Regions from separate parts of the Leisingera sp. F5 genome, predicted to be linked through region 2. Evidence: riboswitches for the same ligand, from Rfam matches in the RefSeq annotation. Region 2 holds a riboswitch; each other region holds the start of a gene.
The links. Region 2 has a riboswitch for cobalamin ahead of A2I95_RS14950 (hypothetical protein). Riboswitches for the same ligand answer to the same signal wherever they lie in the genome.

Region 1 (6,566 bases), on a different contig from region 2:
ATGGTATAGGTCCGCCAAACGGTCCCTTCCGGCACTGGCAGCTCCAGCGTCAGGAACTGGCCCGGCTGGTATTTGAACCACGCGCCCGACGGCGCGCGGAAGCTGAAAGTGGCGGTGTTTGGCGCTTCCGGCACAACCGAGACGCATTCCAGCATCTCGTCGTCCTTCCACGCCAGGGTTTCGTCCAGCGTCTCGAAATTAGCCTGCAGTCCCATGTGCTTACTCCGCCGCGATCAGGTGACGGCCGGTCAGCGCGCGGGTCAGGTGCTCGGCATACCAGTTGGAGAACTGGATGACGCCGCTTTCCTGCACCTCGGAATAGGGGCCGGGTTCATAGGCGGGGGAGTTGATGCCCTGCTGGTTGTCCTCGACCACGATGCGATCCTCGTCATTGGTCGCCATCCAGACCTCGGTCAGGCGTGTGATGTCATAGTCCTGACCCTCGACCGCATCCTTGTGCACCAGCCATTTGGTGGTGACTTCAGTCTCGGTCGGGCTGATCGGAGTGACCCGGAACACCAGCGAATGATCCGGCAGGAAGTGGTTCCAAGTGGTCGGATAGTGGAACTTCAAGAGCGTGCCGGCATCGGCAAAGGGCACCCGGCCCAGCGGTTTGGCGACTGCCGCCTTGCCATCCATGGTATAGCTTTCCGCGCCCTCGTTCAGCGGCATCCGTGCCAGCCGGTGCTGGCCGCGCGCGCCCATGCGGAACTGCGACGGAACCCCTGCGGCCTCAATGCGGTCGAAATGCTTTTGCAGATGCGGCGGGGTCTCACCGCCCTCAACACCAGTGACCGACGGATCTTCCGGGAAAGTCCGGCACAGCGACGGGTGGTTGCCTCCGCAGTGATAGCACTCACGGTTATTTTCCCAGACCAGCTTCCAGTTGCCATTCTCGATGATCGAGCTTTCAAAGGCCACCTTGGCATTGCCCAGATCATGCGGCGCCAGATAGGGACGGGCGACGTCGGCGAAAGCATCGAAATCCGGTGCTTCATCGGCCAGGCAGATATAGATCAGACCGGCCAGATCACGGCAGTGCACCGGCTTCAGCCCGTGTTTGGAGGCATCGAAATCCGGCCCCATGTCCCGCGCCCACAGCAGTTTGCCGTCCAGCTCGTAGGTCCACTGGTGGTAGGGGCAGACCAGTTTGGGCGAGTTGCCCTTCTTGGCCTTGCACACAACCGAGCCGCGGTGGCGGCAGGCGTTGTGGAAGGCGCGCACTTCGCCGTCGGTGCCGCGCACGATGATGACGTTATAGGCGCCGATCTGATGGGTGACATAGTTGCCCGGCTTCGGCACTTCGCAGGCGGGAATGGCAAACAGCCACTCGCGGTAGAAGATCTGCCGCATGTCCAGATCCAGCACACCCGGGTCGGTGTAGAACGCCTGTTCCATGGAATAGTTCTTCTGCCGGGCCACCAGTTTGGCCAGAATTTCGCTGTCCTGAAGCATCTGCTTCTCTCCTTTGCCGCAACCCCGCGGCGTGTTGGCTGGGTGCAGGCATGAGGAGAGAGATTGCAGGCCGCACGCCCGCAACCGCCCTGCCGCCGCCCGCGGTTGACGTTATCTTGGCAAGGCTGGTTTCCGGACTGTCCCGGGGCCTTAAGATGGCGGGGCATGGCACCTTCCCGAAGGCATTCCTTCAGTGGTCTTTACCAAGCCTAACCCGGGGTCACCGTTGCGGGGGCAGTGCCGGAATTTCACCAGCTTCCCAATTCTCCGCCCCAAAGGACGGCACCTTGCTAACCGCCAAATTGCCCTAAAAACTGCCGTCCTTCGGAAACAAAACCGACCCGGCGAAACCGGAATAAGACATGCAGGTTTTCTTCTGCCGCCACAGCCTCATGCGGCAGATTCTCATACCGGCATTCGCCAGCCTGTTTGCGGCAACCGCTTATCTTTCACACAGTTACCTGCGATTCGCCCGGCAACCCGATTCGGCCTCGTCGCCGCGATATGAAAAAGGCCGCCAAACCGGCGGCCCCTTGTCACTTGGATTTCCAGCTGTCCAGCCAGCGCCGGACGCGGCCCTTACGCTCGGCAATCGCATCGCCCGCGGCATACAGGCTGTCCTCGACATTCTCGACCATCGGGTCGATCCGGGACCGGCGGAACCGGCGCCAGCGCACATAGATAGCCCACATCACCGCCGCCAGCAGCACCAGGAAAATGATCGAGAACCAGTTCGTGGGCTTGTCCTCCGGCCCCGCAACCGGATTGATCGTCACTGCATTGGGGAAGACCGACAGGAATTCATTGCGCCAGCCGTAGTGCATGATGGCCACCCATTCCGGGCTGGCCTTGGTCGAGATGCTGTCATTCGCATCGGTGTACAGATTGGCGGTGTCGAACTTGAAATAGGGCGGCCAATTCCAGCCGGTATCCTCGTTGCGGTAAACCATGTTGCGCCCATTGGGGCGCACCGCCTGGATGAACTGCACATCGCGGTTGATCAGCTCCGCCGACTGGTCGTCCGGCTGCGACCAGAAGATCCGGGTCCAGTCGTTCAGCTCCTGCCGTTCTTCATAGGTGTTGACGATGCGCACCACGTCGTACTGCGGCAGCGTGTAATGCAGGAAGGCGCCGAACAGCACCCAGATGGTGATCAGGATAGCCCATTTGATGAAACGCATGCGTTACACCTCACATGAAGTTAATGACGTAGACCAGAAGCGCGATTGCCCCCAGCGGAATGATATAGACCAGCAGGATCAGCTTGCGCCGGAACGACCGGTCATACTGCCGCAGCCCCCGTTGGATGAAGGTGCTGCGGTCGCCGGTCAACCCCTTCTGTTTCCAGCGCCGTTTCAGTTTGGCCCGGCGCACCTCGCGCGAATAAAGCGAGACCGCACCATAGGTCACAGTCAGCACCACCAGAAGGATCAGGATCAGGCGGATGAAGCCGAACATCTCTAGCGCCCCCGCACCCGGTTCACGGCGCCCCAAGGACCAACCCGCTCGACCATTCCCTTGCGCTGGACCCGCGGCAGCGCGGGCGAGCGCCCCTCCATATCCGGCTCATGCCCGAACAGCGCGGCGCGCGCGCCGGCCTTGTCCACCGCATACTCCCGCGCCAGGAACTCAGCCGCATAGGCCTTTTTCGTCTCCGGCCAGCCCCGGTACTGGCGGTAGAATTCTTCTTTGTGGCAGATGAACATCTGGCGGAAGTCATGCGGGCACAGCTCCGCCAGCAGCATATTCACCAAGTCCCGCTGGGCAGTGTCCGACGCCCGCAAGGAATAGAAATAGGCCGGATGGTCCGAGCGGATCTTCGGCCATTTGCCGCCCCCCTCGGCCCAGCGCACAAGTGCTGCCAGCCCCTCGAACTCCTCCGGCAGCTCTTCGGCATGGCGCGCCGCCAGCCGCCGCAAATCGGACCGCGACAGCCCCGACAAGTCCCGCCCCTTCCCGGTCAGAACCGAGACCGCCAGGAACCCCATCTTCTGCCGCAGGATCGCGGCACCATCGACGCCGCGCGCGCGGATCACCGGCTCGGCCAGCCCGTTCAGATCCAGAAACTTGGCAATCGCATTGCGCTCGCTCAGATCAAACACATGGGTAAGCGGCACGTCCTCCGGCTTTGCCCCGCTGGCAATCACCGCCGGATGCTCTTGCCCCGGAAACACATAGAGGCCCCCGAAATGCGCGGTCCAGAAGTTCGACTGCGCGAACACCTCATGCTCCAGATGCACCGGGTTGCGGGTCACATCGCCGGTCTTCTCGGCGGTCGAGATCATCTCACCGATCAGCGCATCATCAAACCAGGCGTCCTCACCGGTCTTGAACCGTTCCACCAGTTCAGCCAGACGGTCCGCATGGCGCAGGGTGCCGCGGGTGGTATCCGCCTCGATCCGCACCTGCTGAATGTCGAACAGCTTAGCTGGGGTGGAGACCTCAAACACCGAATTCACCAGCTCGCCCGCCACCGCATCGGTTGCCGTCAGCGCAAACAGCTGGCGCTCATTGACCTCGATAAACCGGCGCAGAATGTCCCGGCTGGTAGAGAATTTCACATGCAACAGCGGGCAGCGCTTCTGCTCGGTGCTGAGCAGAATGAACTGCCGGTTGACACCCGCATGGTTCAGATAGTGATCATCCCCCAGCTCATCCCCGATTTCGGGCGAGAAGCCCGAAATATCAACGTGGAAATCCGTCAGCGCCGTGGTCTTGCCGGTCAGATGCTTAAGCGCGCGATTGTACCGCTCCACCAGCGCGGGCGAGGCGACGTGGAAGAGATTGCCGAACATCAGGCCATGCTGGATGAGGCGTTTCATGTTGTCCTCCTATCCGTATCACACAAGCGATGCGCCCGGCCCGAGGGTGGGTGCGGAACGCGCCCGCCCTGGGGGGCGGGTCGGGCGCGTCGCGGCTTCGCCGCGAAGTATAACGTCAACCGCATCAAATCTTCGTCCTCAGCAAAGCTTTCATCGGAACAAATGCAGCATCAATACGATTGCGAAATGCGTCATCGTCATTGAAAGAGTCGTTCAGCTTGCCCTCAAGCTCGAGGCGCTCTCCTGCGTCTTTGTCAAACTCTTTGTTCCACTGTTCGTCTGAAATTTGTCCAGACCTTTGCATGTCACATAACGCACCATGCCTTTTTTCTAGCACCCCATACCTAGTCACATCGTTCGTAAACTCTCGTTCTATCTTTTTCACAGGTTCAAAAGCGTTGGCTATGTCAGATGGCCATCTAAGTTCAGCCTCTGCAAGAAGTGCGTTGACGTCATTCAGTACCTCTCGTGAACGCCGCCACCGATAAAGGCGGACCTTTCGATCAATTTGATCGGGCACTTTTTTCTCTTCAAAGAAATCAAGATCTGTGGATGTCAGAAACGGCAACCGGATAGCATGTAGAGATTGCCGGTAGCGATACATCTCCGCTGCCAACGCTTTTGCAAAGTCGGCATCGCGTTCTTTCTTCCACGTAGTGAGGCCAAAGTAAGCTGTTAGTGCTGCTGCGACAGCCGCCCCTGCAGTAACAAGACTTGCAATCACCTCAGACATCGGATGCCCATTCACAATCGCTGGAAACATTTTCGGAAAGAAATCATTGGCTAACCCAGCAATTGCCACGACCAAGAACACTAACATCAGCCACCTGAAGACCCGATCAGGATTCACCCCTTCCCCTCCAGATAGCGCCGCTTGGCCTCTTCCTGCCGCCCGAAATCGCGCACCATGTTTTCAATCGCCACCTCGTCCGACTTGTCGGCATAGCGGAACTCGCTGTCGGCGTAGCGGTTGATCTCCTGCACCACCATGTCGACCGTGATCGGCACCCGCAGCTCGGCAATCATCGCGGATTTGGTGTCATAGTCCTTGAACAGGAACAGCTCCGGGTTCTCCATCCATTCATCCGGCAGCTCAAAATCCATCGCGCGAACCTTGACCGCATCGGTGATGTTCTTGATGGCCCGCCCGGTAAACCGCTCATCCGCAGCTTGGATCGCCTTCAGATAAGTGCCGAGCTTGGCCAGATCATCCAGCTCACCAATCTGATCCTGCACCCGGCCAAAGACCTCCATCAGCCCCGGCTCCTGCGGGCGGTTATAGGCCTCGAAGGAGCGCGCGACGGCCTTCTTGATCTCCTGCGCGCCGTACAGATCGTGCTCGCCCAGCGGGATCTCATGGTTCTTGCCCATCAGCAGCGTCAGGATGTCGATGTAATCCTCGCGCGTCTTCGGCCCGTCGACCAGGAAGCGCGCCCCGGCCCGCTGGCGCAGCGCGTCGTCCACATTCTCCGGGTAGTTGGAGAACATGCCAAAGGTGCAGTTGCCGCGCACCACGGTGTTGGCGCCGGCAAAGGCCTCCATGAACACCGCCGTCACCTCCTGCTGGCCCGCGCTGGACTGCCGGTCGCCGCGTTTCCCTGCGATCTGGTCAATGTCGTCGATGGTGCCAAAGCCGATCACGCCCGGGTCGATCACGTTCTGGATGAAGCTCTTGGCGTTCTGGCCCGATTTGCCCTGATAGCTGTCGATATTGTCGATGCCAAAATTCTGGTAGCGGAAGGCATAGCCCGCATTCTGGCAATAGTCATGCACCAGCCCGGCCATCATCTGAATGAGGGTCGTCTTGCCGGTGCCCGGCTTGCCGTCCCCCATGAAGGTGAAGATAAAGCCGCCCATCTCGGCAAACGGGTTCAGGCGGCGATCAAAATCATAGGCCATCAGCATCTTCGACAGCCGCAGCGCCTGGTATTTGGCGATATGGTTGCCGACCACCTCATGCGGTTTCTTGAACGCCATCGTCAGGGTGGTGGATTTCGCCTTGGCCGCAACATCAAAGCCGCTGATGGTCAGATCATCCGCCTCCACCCGCCAGGCAGCGGACGTGAACGCTTCCAGCCGGCCTGCATTCTGTGCCCGCAAAGCAGCCTTCTCCAGCAGCTGCTCGGCATAAGCCGCAGTAGCGGCGATCAGATGCGCATCGTCAGGGGCATGCAGCGCCAGCTTCTGATCCAGCTCCCACAACACGCCATGCAGCGCCAGCGGCGCATTATCCGTCAGCAGCTCCTCCGCCTCGCCCACCTCAGCCTGCGCCTCAGACCCATGCGGCGC
Region 2 (6,566 bases):
GCTCGCCGCCGATCGGCACGCCTTGCGCCAGCGAGGTAAGCCTGACCTGCCCCTGCAGCTGGTCGGCGATGTAATGGGCAGTTGTCTGGCCGTCGATGGTGGCGTTCAGCGCCAGGATCACCTCGCTGACACCTTCGGTTGCCACCCGGTCCACGAGCCGGGGAATGCGCAGATCTTCCGGACCCACCGCATCCAGCGCCGACAGGGTGCCGCCCAGAACATGGTAGCGGCCCTTGAACACCGCCGCCCGTTCCATAGCCCAGAGGTCGGCGACATCCTCAACCACGCACAGCTCGCCATTGGCGCGCTCGGGGTCGGTGCAAAGCGGGCAGATCTCGCTGGTGCCGATATTGCCGCAGTTGAGGCATTCGCGCGCGGTTGCGGCGACCTCGGTCATCACATCGGCCAGGGGCGTCAGCAGCAGCGCCCGCTTGCGGATCAGATGCAGCACCGCACGGCGGGCAGAGCGCGGGCCGAGCCCCGGCAGCTTGGCCATCAGGGCAATCAGGTCTTCGATATCGCTGGTGGAGTTTCTGATCATGGCTCGGGCCTTTGTGCGCCGTGCTATATAGGCTGATTGCAGCAGGAAAGCGCAAGGGCAGGGCAGCAAAATGTTCGGGGTTTGTTTTGCAGCGGCAACTGCCAGGGTGTGGGCAATTGAGCTGACGGACGGCAGGGCGTATCTGTAGCAGCACATCTTGCGCGGGAAAGAAAAGGGGCGGCAATGGAACGGCAGGACAAAACCCAAAACTCAGTGCGCTTCGTCCGGCTGACCGAGATCGCGCCGCTGGAGATTGCCCGCCACATGTCAGACCCGCGGATGGCTGAGCATATGCCGCTGCTGACAGGCACTTGGGACGAAGAGGCTGCGAGGGCCTTTGTCGCCGCCAAGGAGAGCTTTTGGCAAAAGGATGGCCTGGGTCATTGGGCGTTTTTGCAGCAGGGTCAATATCTTGGCTGGGGCGGGTTTCAGAAAGAGGAGAGCGAGTGGGATTTCGGATTGGTCCTAAGGCCCGGCTGTTTTGGCCTGGGGCCTGCCATTGCCCGGCAAGCGCTGGAGTTTGCCCGCGGCGATCCGCGTATCCCTCTTGTGACTTTCCTGTTGCCGCCGACGCGGCGTCATCTGCGCCCGTTGGCACGGCTGGGCGCGGTGCAGGCGGGAGAGGCACTGTGCGGCGGGCAGCGCTTCTTGAAATTCCGGCTGGAGACGCGCTGAGGTACCCGAAGCAAACGAGATGCAAAGAATAAGGCGGCTCCTGACGGGCCGCCTTTGGTCTGGCATTGCTGGCACAGCTTAGAACGGCAGCTTGATGTCCTTCGGCAGGCCCATGCTTTCGGTCAGCTTGGTCATCTCTTCCTGCGCTTTTTCGGCCGCCTTGGCCTGGGCGTCCTTGATGGCGGCCAGGATCAGATCCTCGACCACTTCCTTGTCGTCGCCATTGAAGATCGACGGGTCGATATCCAGGCCTTTGAGGTCGCCCTTGGCGGACGCGGTGGCCTTGACCAGGCCGGCGCCGGCCTCGCCGGTCACCATCACATTGTGCAGCTCTTCCTGCATCTGGGCCATTTTACCCTGCAGTTCCTGTGCCGATTTCATCATCTTGGCCATGTCGCCAAGACCGCCGAGGCCTTTGAGCATCTGTCATCTCCTGAGATTCCGGTTCGGGGCACAGATACGGGCCGTGAGGGCGTGAAACAAGGGGAGGATTGCTTCGGTGCAAGAGTTTAGCCCCCTTCCGTCCGGCCGGCAGGCCGGGCAGCGCCTGACCTTCCCCCTGAGGAAGGCGCTATCGCTCCCAGTCAAGGTCAGGCGATGCCCTGGATTTTTAGGTCATCCATCCTCAAACGGGTCCCATTCGTCCTCCACCTCGGGCAGAGCCTCGGCGGCGACCTCCGCCGCCAGTTCCTCCGGCGTGCGGATACGCTTGATCTTCGCCTTGGGGAAGCTCTCCAGCACCGCCTGCACCAGCGGATGGGCAGCGGCTTTCTCGCGCAGGGCGTTCTCGGCGGCGTCGCGGACCTCGGCAATGGTGGCTGCGTCACCGTCCGGTGCGATCGACACCACCCAGCGCGCACCGGTCCAGTTTTGCAAAGCGGTGCCAAGCCGGGCAGCCAGATCACGGGGCGCCTGGGCTGACGGGGTGAATTCGATGCGGCCTGGCTGGTAGGAAACCAGACGTACACCGCCTTCGACCTCGACCAGCAGTTTCACGTCGCGGTTGGTGCGGATCAATTCGACCACATGCTCAAATGTCGGAAAGCGGGCCAGCGCAGAGCTGACCTGCGGTGCCAGGGCTGTCACAGTGCCGCCGCCGCCATGGGCCACAGGCGCGCTGCCAGCGGGGGCGCCTTGGGCGCCGGCGGGTGCGCTGCCGCCGAGCGCCTGGCCGCCCATCCCCTGCATTGCTCCACCGCCGCCTGGCCCGCCGGGGCCGGGGGGTGGCGGTGGGGGCGTGTCCTGCAGTTTGCGGATCAGCTCCTCCGGGCTGGGCAGATCGGCCACATGGGTGAGCCGGATCACCGCCATCTCGGCAGCCATCATCGCGTTGGGGGCTGCGGCGACTTCCTCAAGCGCTTTCAGCAGCATCTGCCACATACGGGTGAGAACGCGCATCGCCAGCGCATCCGCCATCGCCTTGCCGCGGGCGCGTTCATCCGGGCTGACAGTGGGGTCCTTGGCGGCATCGGGCGTGATCTTCACAACCGAGACCCAATGGGTGATTTCAGCCAAATCGCGCAGCACCGCCAGCGGGTCGGCGCCTTCGGCGTATTGGCCGCTGAGTTCTGTGAGGGCCGCCGCCGCATCACCGCGCAGGATCATGTCCATCAGGTCCAGCACCCGGCCCCGGTCAGCAAGCCCCAGCATGGCGCGGACCTGGTCGGCGGTGGTCTCCCCTGCGCCATGGGAAATCGCCTGATCCAGCAGCGAAGTCGCATCACGGGCCGAACCTTCGGCGGCGCGGGTGATCAGGGCCAGCGCGTCCTCGGCAATCTGCGCGTTTTCAGCCCCGGCGATCTTTTGCAGCAGGGCAATCATCACTTCCGGTTCGATCCGGCGCAGATCAAACCGCTGGCAACGCGACAGCACCGTCACCGGCACTTTGCGGATCTCGGTGGTGGCGAAGATGAACTTCACATGCGCGGGCGGCTCCTCCAGCGTCTTCAAGAGCGCGTTGAAGGCGCTGGTCGACAGCATGTGGACTTCGTCGATGATGTAGATCTTGTAGCGGGCCGAAGCGGCGCGGTACTGCACGCTATCGATAATCTCGCGGATGTCGTTCACGCCGGTGCGCGAGGCCGCGTCCATCTCCATCACGTCGACATGGCGGCCTTCCATGATCGCAGTACAATGCTCGCATGTGCCGCAAGGGTCGGTGGTGGGGCCGCCCTGGCCGTCGGCGCCGATGCAGTTCATCCCCTTGGCGATGATCCGCGCGGTGGTGGTTTTACCGGTGCCGCGGATGCCGGTCATGATAAAGGCCTGGGCAATGCGGTCGGCGGCAAAGGCGTTTTTCAGCGTCCGCACCATGGCGTCCTGCCCCACCAGATCGGCAAAGGTCTCGGGCCGGTATTTGCGGGCCAGAACCTGGTATTGGGATTGGCCGGATGCGCCGGGGGTGCCGCTGGGGGTATCGTTCATGATGTCTCGTGCCGGATTCGGGATGCGGGGCGTCCGCGTTCCGCGCAGGGTATTGAAGCGCGCTGCATTCGTCCACCGGTGATAGGGCCGCCGCGGAGGCGCAAAAGGGCTTTGGGATTGCGCGCTTAACGCTTAGGCTGCAAAGGCAGGGGACTGCGGGGGAAATGCAGGAACGCAGCGGCTAAGGAGGCGGTATGCGATCTGAAGACATCCCGGAACTTGCGGCGCAGGACGGTGCAGCGTCGGCAGGTCTTACTATCCACGCGCTGTCAGCAGGCGGCGGCATTCTGGCGCTATGCCCGCTGCCCGGGGCGGGCGGCGATTACCGCGGCGACCTGATCCAGATCTATCAATGGAAGCCGGGGCTGGTGATCTCGATGACCACGGAGGCAGAGCACGCAGCCGCAGGCGTGCCGCGGCTGGGGATTGATGTTCAAAGCATGGCCTGCCGCTGGCTGCACCTGCCGGTGCCGGATTTCGGCGTCCCGCCGCCGGGCGTGGCAGCGAAATGGGCGGCTGCCAGCCGGTCTGCGCGCCAGGCATTGGGCGGCGGCGGCCGGGTTCTGGTGCATTGCAAGGGCGGCTGCGGGCGCTCCGGCATGGCGGTGCTGCGGCTGATGATCGAATGCGGCGAGGAACCGGCGCAGGCGCTGGCGCGGCTGCGCGCAGTGCGGCCCTGCGCGGTTGAAACTGAGGCGCAGCTGGACTGGGCCTGCGCGGGACAAATTTCAAAGCGCTGAAGGCAGCGCCTGACCCCGAGCGGATGCGAAGCGCCCTCCTGTTTGGCCAGCGGTAAACCTCTGGTGTGACGGGAAGGCGGGGCGTTTCAGTCTGTTGAGGTGCGTGTTACAGCGCCAGCATCTGTTCCGCCTGCAATGCCTCCGTGGTTTTCGGCAGCGCCTCCATCAGCGCGCAGGGGCGGGTGTCCAGCTTGGAGGCGGCAAACCCGGTGCCGTCGCGGCTGAGGATGGCATCGGCAAAGCGGTCCAGCCCGTCACGCGGCGCCTCTTCACCGACGCCGCAATAGAGCCGGATCCGGTCGTGGCTGGCGGCAAATTGCGCCGGGCAGTTGCGCGGGCAGCCGTCCAGAGCGGTGGTGCCGGTGATCTCGAAATCCTCTTGTGTCAGCGGCTTGGCCTTGGTCATCGCTTCGGCCAGTTTGGTGATCATCCGTTCCGCCGCGGGGCAGGGGCGCCCCAGGTATTTGCAATCTGTTGCCGCATAGAAATGCGTCTGGTCGGTCCACATCATATCTGCGCCCTCCGCGCGTGGCACGGGGGTCATGGGGACAAGAGCTCGGATGAAAGGCGGATCGAAGCCGCCGCAGCCATCAGACCCTGTCCGGACACCCCGCCCGGGTTCGAGTTACACGTCTGATGGCAGGTCTCCTGACTTGCGGGTCGTCGCTTTCCCGATCCTTCCCGGCCTTGTTACGGGCCAGTGGCTCTATCGGGGTCGCTCGCCGCTTACAGTTGCGGGGGCAGCCGCGGAATTGGCCTGTTTTTGCGCAGGCCGCACCGTGTTCCCTTTTCATCCCGGACACAAGATTCTGTGGCACGGGAACCATCACTACAAGCGGTAGCGGTTTCTTCCGCGAGTCGTCAATCGTTTTTCTGCATCTGCAAATACAGCCCGCGGATCACATCCGAGTCGCGCCGCACCCGTGCCAGCTGCCAGCCGCCCTGCAGCAGGATATAGAAATTCTCCGCCGCCGCGCGGGCTTCTTTTTCTGCCAGGCCCAAGCGCTGGCCATGGCGGGTGGTTTCAGTAATCCAGCCCTCGAACAGATGCGCGGCGTGCTGGTGGAAGGCGTCGTTTTCCGGCCCTTCGAACAGGGTGGCAGAAACCGGGCAGCCGCTCCATTTACCCTGTTTGTCGAACAGCTTGGCCAGCTTGTAGCAGACCGTCTTGGCACCCTCCCGGAAGGTTGGCGCCGGAGCAAAAGACGCCTCGATCAGCAGCAGCATCTGCCCTGACGCCCAGTCCGCCGCGGCCAGCGCAAGGTCGGATTTACCGTTTGGGAAATGGTGATAAAGCGAGCCCTTGGGTGCCCCTGCCTCTGCCAGCAGTTCCGCCAGCCCGGTGCCGCTGTAGCCCTTGTTGCGGAACAGGCCGGCAGCGGCGCGGATCAGCCGCTCGCGGGTCGGCGGCGGGCCGGTCCCGCCTGTCTCAGCTGTCGTTACGTCAGTCATGGCGGCAGCTTGACAGCATTAGACCGATTGGTCCAGACACGGGTTAGACCAATCGGTCTAGGAGGCTGCCATGCTGGACAAAAGTGCAGAACATACCGCGGTTATCCGCGAGGAAGCCCTGCGGTTTGCCTCGGGCGGCCACATGCTTGCGGGGCGGCTGTATCATCCGGCGGGGCAGGCGCGGGCGGCGGTGGTGCTGAATGGCGCAACCGGCGTGCCGCAGCGCTATTACCGGCATTTCGCGCGCTGGCTGGCAGCCGAGCAGCACGTGGCCTGCCTGACCTATGATTACCGGGATTTCGGAGACTCGGCGCAGGGACATCCGCGCCATTCCGATGCGACAATGGCCCAATGGACGCTGGAAGATCAGCCAGCTGCCCGGGTTGAAATGCAGCGGCACTATGCGGGCGTGCCGTTGTGGGTTATCGGCCACTCGCTGGGGGCAATGCTGATGCCCCTGCAGGATGGCCTGAAGGACGTCGCCCGCATGATCGTGGTTGCGGGCGGCTTGGTGCATCACCACGATCATCCCTGGCCCTACCGCGCGCTGGCGCTGGCTTTCTGGTTCGGCCATGTGCCGCCATTGGTCCGTGCCTTGGGCTATCTGCCCGGGCGCGCGGTGGGGTTCGGGGCCGATTTGCCCGCCGGGGTTTACTGGCAATGGCGGCGCTGGTGCACCACGCCCGGCAGCTACCTGCCGGAAACCGGCTCGGCTTTGCCGTTGCCCAAATGGG
Region 3 (6,566 bases), on a different contig from region 2:
GTGGTCAAGCTGGAGCCATGGCGATGACTGATATGAACCCTCCCGGACTGATGATCTCGGCGCCCTCCTCGGGCACCGGCAAGACCACGGTGATGCTGGGCCTGCTGCGCGCGCTGGCCGAAGACGGCCTCGTGGTGCAGCCCTACAAGAGCGGGCCGGACTATATTGACCCGGCGTTCCATCTGGCGGCTGCCAAACGGCCAAGCTTCAACCTCGACACCTGGGCGATGGACGCGGGCCTGCTGGATGCGGTCACCAGCCAGGCCGCAGGTGCAGAAATCTGTATCGGCGAGGGCTCGATGGGGCTGTATGACGGGGTGGCGACGCGGGGCCAGTCGGGTTTTGGCTCCTCAGCCGAGACCGCCAAGCGCATGGGCTGGCCGGTGGTGCTGGTGGTAGATGTCGGCGGCCAGGCGCAATCCGCTGCCGCCACGGCGCTGGGGTTCAAGAACTATGACACCGATGTGCCCTTTGCCGGAGTGATCCTTAACCGGGTGGCAAGCCCGCGGCATGAACGGCTGACCCGTCTGGGGATGGAAAAGGCCGGTATCACGGTGCTTGGCTCCCTGCCCCGGCGCGGTGATCTGGCGCTGCCGGAACGGCATCTGGGACTGATCCAAGCGGTGGAGCATCCCGATCTGGAAGCGGCCATTGCAGGCTATGCGGCGTTCCTGCGTGAGAATGTCGATCTGGAGGCGATCAAATCGGCGGCACTGGCGGGGGCGGCCCCGGCGGCGGCGGCACTGCCCCTGCCCCCAGCCCAGCGGATTGCGCTGGCGCGGGATGCGGCGTTTTCCTTTACCTATCCGCATCTGCTGACCGGATGGCGTGCAGCCGGGGCAGAGATCCTGCCATTCTCGCCACTGGCGGATGAGGCGCCCGCGGCGGACGCCGATCTGATCTGGCTTCCCGGCGGCTATCCTGAGCTGCACGGCGGCACGCTGGCGGCGGCAGAAAACTTCCGCACCGGGCTGCGCAAACATGCCGAAACCAAGCCGGTGCATGGTGAATGCGGCGGCTACATGGCCCTGGGCGAGGCGCTGATCGACAAGGAAGGCAACCGGCATCAGATGGCCGGGCTTCTGGGTCTTGTGACCTCATACGAGAAGCGCAAATTCCACCTTGGCTATCGCCGGGCCGTGCTTCAGGCCGGCATGCCGGGTTTTGCTGCTGGCACTGCGCTGCGCGGCCATGAATTCCACTATTCCACCATTCTGGATGAACCCGATGCGCCGCTGGCCAATGTCATGGACGCGGACGGCAACCCGGTGCCGGAAACCGGATCGGTCAAGGGCCATGTCACCGGCACCTTCTTCCACCTGATCACCGGAGAACAGGCATGAGCGGGTTTGTCAGCTTTGTCTCTTCCGGCCCCGGCGATCCGGAGCTGCTGACCGTCAAAGCGGTCAAACGGCTGGAAGCCGCGGATGCGGTGCTGTTTGACGATCTGTCCTCGGGGCCGATCCTGAGCCATGCCCGGAGTGACGCCGATCTGGTCGGCGTCGGTAAACGCGCAGGCCGCCCCTCGCCGAAGCAGGATCATGTCAGCCGGCTTTTGGTGGATTATGCCTCTTCCGGCCTCAATGTGGTGCGGCTTAAGTCCGGGGATTCCGGCGTTTTCGGACGGCTGGAAGAAGAGATCGCCGCGCTGCGCGAAGCAGGCATCGCGTTTGAGATCGTGCCCGGTGTGACCGCAGCCTCGGCTGCGGCAGCGGCGGCAAACATCCCGCTCACCCGGCGCAAGACCGCGCGGCGGCTGCAATTCATCACCGGCCACGATGTGACCGGCGGCCTGCCGGACGATCTGAACATGGCGGCGCTGGCCGACGCCGAGGCCACCACCGTGGTCTATATGGGCAAACGCACCTTTGCAGCGCTTGCGGAAAAGCTGATGGAAGCGGGCCTGCCGGCAGAAACCGATGCGCTGGTTGCGCTTGGTGTCTCCACGCCCGAACAATCGCTGCACCGCCACAAGGTGGGCGAGCTGCCTGACATGCTGCGGGCGATGGAAACCACTGCGCCGGTGCTGATCCTCTATGGCCCGCTGGCCGACCAGGACCTGGCCGAGGGATGAACGCGCCGATCCTCACTCTGTGCCGTACCTGCCGCGACGCGGACCCTGCCCTGCCCGGGCAGGCCGCCGCAGTGCTGGAGGCGGCGGGGGTGAAGGTCAAGCTGCAGCAGGTGGACTGCATGTCCGGCTGCAAACGCCCGCAGACGCTGGCTGTGCGGCAGAGCGGCAAGACCGCCTATCTGTTCGGAGAGATCACTGCAAAAGACCTGCCGGACATCCTGACCTTCCTGCGGATGTATGGTGAAAGCGCCGACGGCAATTTTGCCGACGCCCGTCCGCTGGGCAATTTGCGTTTCAAGGCGATTGCCCGCATCCCGGCCGAAACCGCCTGAATAGCTGTGCTGCGTGACGCTGAAAGGCTGCAAACTGGCGGAATCATTCTTGACCCGGCGGCGCCCCGCGGGGCAGAACAATCCGACACGGTGTCTGATAGTGCCTAAGCACTGGGACTGAAACGGGAATGAGGACGGTGGACCAAATCGCGGCACCGAAGCCTCAACCGCCCCCGCGACTGTGAGCGGCGAGCGGCCTTCCAATATCCACTGGCGCAAGCCGGGAAGGAGGAAGGCAGCTGCGACCCGCGAGTCAGGAGACCGGCCGTGTAAGGACGCAACAATCTGCCGTCGGGTGTGACGGCGAGGAGGACTAGAAATGACGACCAAAACGCTCAAGGCATCTGCCGCCGGCACGACCTTCATCCCGGCACTGTTTGCCGTGGTTCTGGGCCTGGGGATCATCACCCTGACCGGCCATGTTCAGGCATCCGCTTTGCATGACGCCGCTCACGATGTGCGCCACGCAACCGGCTTCCCCTGCCACTGAGACCATGTTCAGTCGTATTCTGATCAGCGGCTTGTTCGCTGGTGCTGCAGCAGGGTTGATTACCGCCCTGCTGCAGCTTTATTTCGTGCAGCCTGTGCTGCTGCACGCCGAGCTCTATGAATCCGGTGAGCTGGTGCATTTCGGCGCTGACGCTGTTTCAGCGCATCCCGAACTGCCCGGCTTTGATGCTGTGCGCGATGGTCTCAGCATTGTCTTCACCATGCTGACCTACACCGGCTATGCGCTGGTGCTGGTGGCGCTGATGTCGATGGCCGAGCGCCAGGGGCATGAGGTGACCGCACGCAACGGCCTGATGTGGGGCCTGGCTGGCTTCATCGCCTTCCACTTTGCGCCCGGCATGTCGCTGGCGCCGGAAGTGCCCGGGGTGGCAGCTGCCGACGTCGGCGTGCGCCAGATCTGGTGGACCATCACCGTGGCGGCAGCTGGTGTCGCGATGTGGCTGATCGCCTTTGGCGGCAATCTGGTGAGCTATCTGGTTGCAGCCCTGCTGCTGATGGCGCCGCATGTTGTCGGCGCACCTGAGCCGGAGACGTTCTCAGGTCCGGTTCCGACCGAGATCGGCGCCCTGTTTGCCGCTCGTGCCTTTGGCATCGGCATGGCCGCCTGGGCATTGCTGGGCAGCTTTGCCGGCTACTTCTGGCAGGCTGAAGGCAAGCGCGCGGACGCCGCTGCCTGATCCCGCCCCTCTTGCTCCCCGCCGGCCCGGAACCGGCGGGGCATTCTTTTTTTCGAGGATGACAAAATGTCCCGCTCTCTCGCTCTTTTTGCTATCGGCCTGGTGTTCGGCGGCGGCGCCGGTTTTGTGACGGCTGCCGGCAATGGCATCACCTTTGACGGTCATGATCATGGCGATCCTGCGCATCATGGCGGCAGCAATGCCGAAATGGCAGCCCATGACCATTCCCAGGCCGTCAGCCTGGCGGCGGGCCCGGATGCGCCCGGTGTTGCGGTCCAGCTGCATAAGGACCCGATGGCCGGCTGGAACCTGCAGGTCACACCGCAGAACTTCCGCTTTGCGCCCCAGAACGCCTCTGCCGCGGATGCAGACGGCGAAGGCCATGCGCATGTCTATATCAATGGCGAAAAACTCGCCCGCCTGTACGCCGGCTGGATGCATATTGCATCTCTGCCCGCAGGCGCCGAGGTGAAAGTTTCGCTGAACACCAACAGCCACAGCCCGCTGATGATCGACGGCGTGCCGGTCGAAGCCAAGGTGACCGCCCCGGCCGACAGCGAAGGCTCCTGACCGCAACTGCAGGCTTGCAGACAACAGCGCGCGGCCCCATAGGGGGTCATGTTTTCATGCTAGAGGCCCCGTGATGATTGAGCTTTCCCTGATCGGCATCGGCACCGGCAACCCGCAGCACATGACGCTGCAGGCGATCGACGCATTGAATGCGCAAGACCTGATCCTGATCCCCAACAAGGGCGCGGGCAAGGATGATCTGGCGGGGCTCAGGCGGGAGATCTGCACCCGGGCCATCGAGGGCGGCGGGCCGAAGATCGTCGAATTCGCCCTGCCGATGCGCGACGAGGCCACCAAAAGCTACCACCGGCGGGTGGATGACTGGCATGACGCCATCGCGGAAATCTGGTGGCAAAACATCACCGCGAACCTGCGCGAAGGCGGCAAGGCGGGCTTTCTGGTCTGGGGCGATCCATCGCTTTATGACAGCACCATGCGGATTGCTGAGCGGCTGAAGACGCTGGCGGACATCAAACTGACAGTGATCCCCGGCATCACCTCGATCCAGGCACTGACCGCGGCGCACGCGATTCCCGTGAACGAGATCGGCGCCCCCTTCACCATCACCACCGGGCGGCAATTGCGCGAAAACGGCTGGCCGGACAGCGCTGATACGTTGGTGATCATGCTGGACGGGGAATGTTCGTTCCAGTCCATTGATGCGCAAGAGGCAGAGATCTTCTGGACCGCTTACGCGGGCATGGAAAACCAGATTTCCGTGGCAGGCCCGCTGGCGGAGGTTGCCGGCCAGATCATTGAAACCCGCGCCAAGGCACGGGCCGAACATGGCTGGATCATGGATATCTACCTGCTGCGACGGCGGTAACTGCCGCTGTCAGAGGCGAAACAGCGCTTTGAACCCCGCCTGTATTTCCGCAGCGCAGCAGGTCTGGAGTTGTTCCGTTGCCAGGGTGCGCTGGCTCAGTTGTTGCTGATGATGCAGTGCAATCAACCCGCCGGTGCATGGAATAGACTTGCGGGGTCTCCCCCGGCCATGACCCATCGCAGCAGTTCATTGCAGGCCGACACATAGTCGCCCGCATTGGCCTTTCGCATCATCTTTGACCGGCACACCGAACCGGATCCGACATTGAAGGCCAGCTCGAGCATGGATGCCTGCACGCCGACAGGAATGCGCTTGTTCGTCATGCAGCCTGAGATTTCCGCATAGAGCGTTTGAACGTCCTCTTCGAGACGATCCACGCATTCCGCCATGGTCGCCTTATCGCCAATCTGCACACCATGGGTATCGCCAAAACAGATGGTCGCCACGTCCACAATGTCGCGGTACGCTTCCAGCCGCACCTGGGGGCGTCACCGCCTTGATCGGCGCACTTCAGCTGACGTTTGATTTCAGTGGGCGGGCACGCACTCACCAAATGCTTCAGCACGACTACTACCAAGCGCTGGCCAATTTTCAGAGAATTACCGATCCGACCGAGAGCGACGTCGCAGAGGCGAATTCGCAGCTCACCACAATCATGGCTCATGAGCCGCCCGTGATGCGGGCCGTCGATGCCAAAGCACACAATGACGCTATAGATGCCACGGGCTTTTAAGAGCAAGACCAGAGGCTCAAGGTGCCGTTGTGGCACCACTTGCTCCGGAACTTCATTGGCTTTGAAGGCAAGAACTACCCAACCTTCAATGAAGTCGAAATCCTCAAACACAAGGCTCTCGAAGCCAAGAAAGGAAAAACACCTAATGCAACGACGCAATAACAGTTCATTCGGCGGCAAGCTGATAAATAATGGCTGGGGAGCCAGACAGCCACAGAAGCCAACGAAAGACGGCGGAAGCTCCAAGGAGAAATAGCAATCAACCCTCCTCACGCCGCCTGCTCCATCGCCTGCACCGATCAGCAGATCGCGGCGATCACCGGCCACAAGAGCCTGTCCATGGTCCAGAAATATTCGAAAGGCGCGTGTCAAAAGCGCCTGGCAAAAGAGGCTCAAGACCTTCGGGAACGGAACAAAAACAGATCATGAACGTGGGGAATTTTTTGGGGAAACCCAAAATCACCCCTTCGGGGCGGTCGATCAAGGTGGCAGCTAACTAGTTGATTTTGTGGCGGGGAGACAGGGATTCGAACCCTGGGAACGCTCTCACGTTCAACGGTTTTCAAGACCGCCGCATTCGACCACTCTGCCACCTCCCCGGTCCGATCAGCGGTTTAGGACGCAAAACCGGGTGAGGCAAGGGGAAATCTGCAGTGCAAGGGAAAAGCCCGGACCTCCGCCCGCCGCGCGGATTCATGCCGCCCTTGCGGGTTTCCTTTGTGCCGCGGCCCGTCAGGGTTTTCATGGCCGTATGCGCAGGCTATCATGCCGCCAAATCAAGAAGACCGGGCATTCCGGCGAGGGCGCAAAAGCGCCGCGGGCACAGGCAAGGATGAGAGCATGA

Region 1: linked by a shared signal. The riboswitch ahead of A2I95_RS22890 (aromatic ring-hydroxylating dioxygenase subunit alpha) and the one ahead of A2I95_RS14950 (hypothetical protein) in region 2 are both predicted to bind cobalamin.
Region 3: linked by a shared signal. The riboswitch ahead of A2I95_RS09770 (CbtB domain-containing protein) and the one ahead of A2I95_RS14950 (hypothetical protein) in region 2 are both predicted to bind cobalamin.

The regions. Positions count from the first base shown of each region.
Region 1 is NZ_LUKH01000062.1:140-6,705, forward strand. Features, by position in the region: partial or broken gene A2I95_RS22885 (FAD-binding oxidoreductase) at 1-215, opposite strand, end outside; gene A2I95_RS22890 (aromatic ring-hydroxylating dioxygenase subunit alpha) at 220-1,455, opposite strand; cobalamin riboswitch at 1,561-1,760, opposite strand; gene A2I95_RS22895 (DUF1523 family protein) at 1,992-2,636, opposite strand; gene A2I95_RS22900 (hypothetical protein) at 2,647-2,913, opposite strand; gene A2I95_RS22905 (DUF6638 family protein) at 2,916-4,277, opposite strand; gene A2I95_RS22910 (hypothetical protein) at 4,402-5,097, opposite strand; gene A2I95_RS22915 (ATP-binding protein) at 5,124-6,566, opposite strand, start outside.
Region 2 is NZ_LUKH01000020.1:31,410-37,975, forward strand. Features, by position in the region: gene recR (recombination mediator RecR) at 1-541, opposite strand, end outside; gene A2I95_RS14930 (GNAT family N-acetyltransferase) at 725-1,216, shown strand; gene A2I95_RS14935 (YbaB/EbfC family nucleoid-associated protein) at 1,295-1,639, opposite strand; gene A2I95_RS14940 (DNA polymerase III subunit gamma/tau) at 1,832-3,640, opposite strand; gene A2I95_RS14945 (protein-tyrosine phosphatase family protein) at 3,835-4,380, shown strand; gene A2I95_RS14950 (hypothetical protein) at 4,487-4,891, opposite strand; cobalamin riboswitch at 5,001-5,223, opposite strand; gene A2I95_RS14955 (TetR/AcrR family transcriptional regulator) at 5,242-5,832, opposite strand; gene A2I95_RS14960 (alpha/beta hydrolase) at 5,903-6,566, shown strand, end outside.
Region 3 is NZ_LUKH01000011.1:122,184-128,749, forward strand. Features, by position in the region: gene cobM (precorrin-4 C(11)-methyltransferase) at 1-31, shown strand, start outside; gene A2I95_RS09755 (cobyrinate a,c-diamide synthase) at 24-1,343, shown strand; gene cobA (uroporphyrinogen-III C-methyltransferase) at 1,340-2,074, shown strand; gene A2I95_RS09765 (DUF1636 family protein) at 2,071-2,406, shown strand; cobalamin riboswitch at 2,478-2,691, shown strand; gene A2I95_RS09770 (CbtB domain-containing protein) at 2,726-2,896, shown strand; gene A2I95_RS09775 (CbtA family protein) at 2,901-3,593, shown strand; gene A2I95_RS09780 (hypothetical protein) at 3,660-4,163, shown strand; gene cobF (precorrin-6A synthase (deacetylating)) at 4,237-4,989, shown strand; gene A2I95_RS09790 (glycoside hydrolase family protein) at 5,112-5,468, opposite strand; gene A2I95_RS09795 (hypothetical protein) at 5,486-5,722, shown strand; tRNA gene A2I95_RS09800 (tRNA-Ser) at 6,232-6,321, opposite strand; gene A2I95_RS09805 (SPOR domain-containing protein) at 6,563-6,566, shown strand, end outside.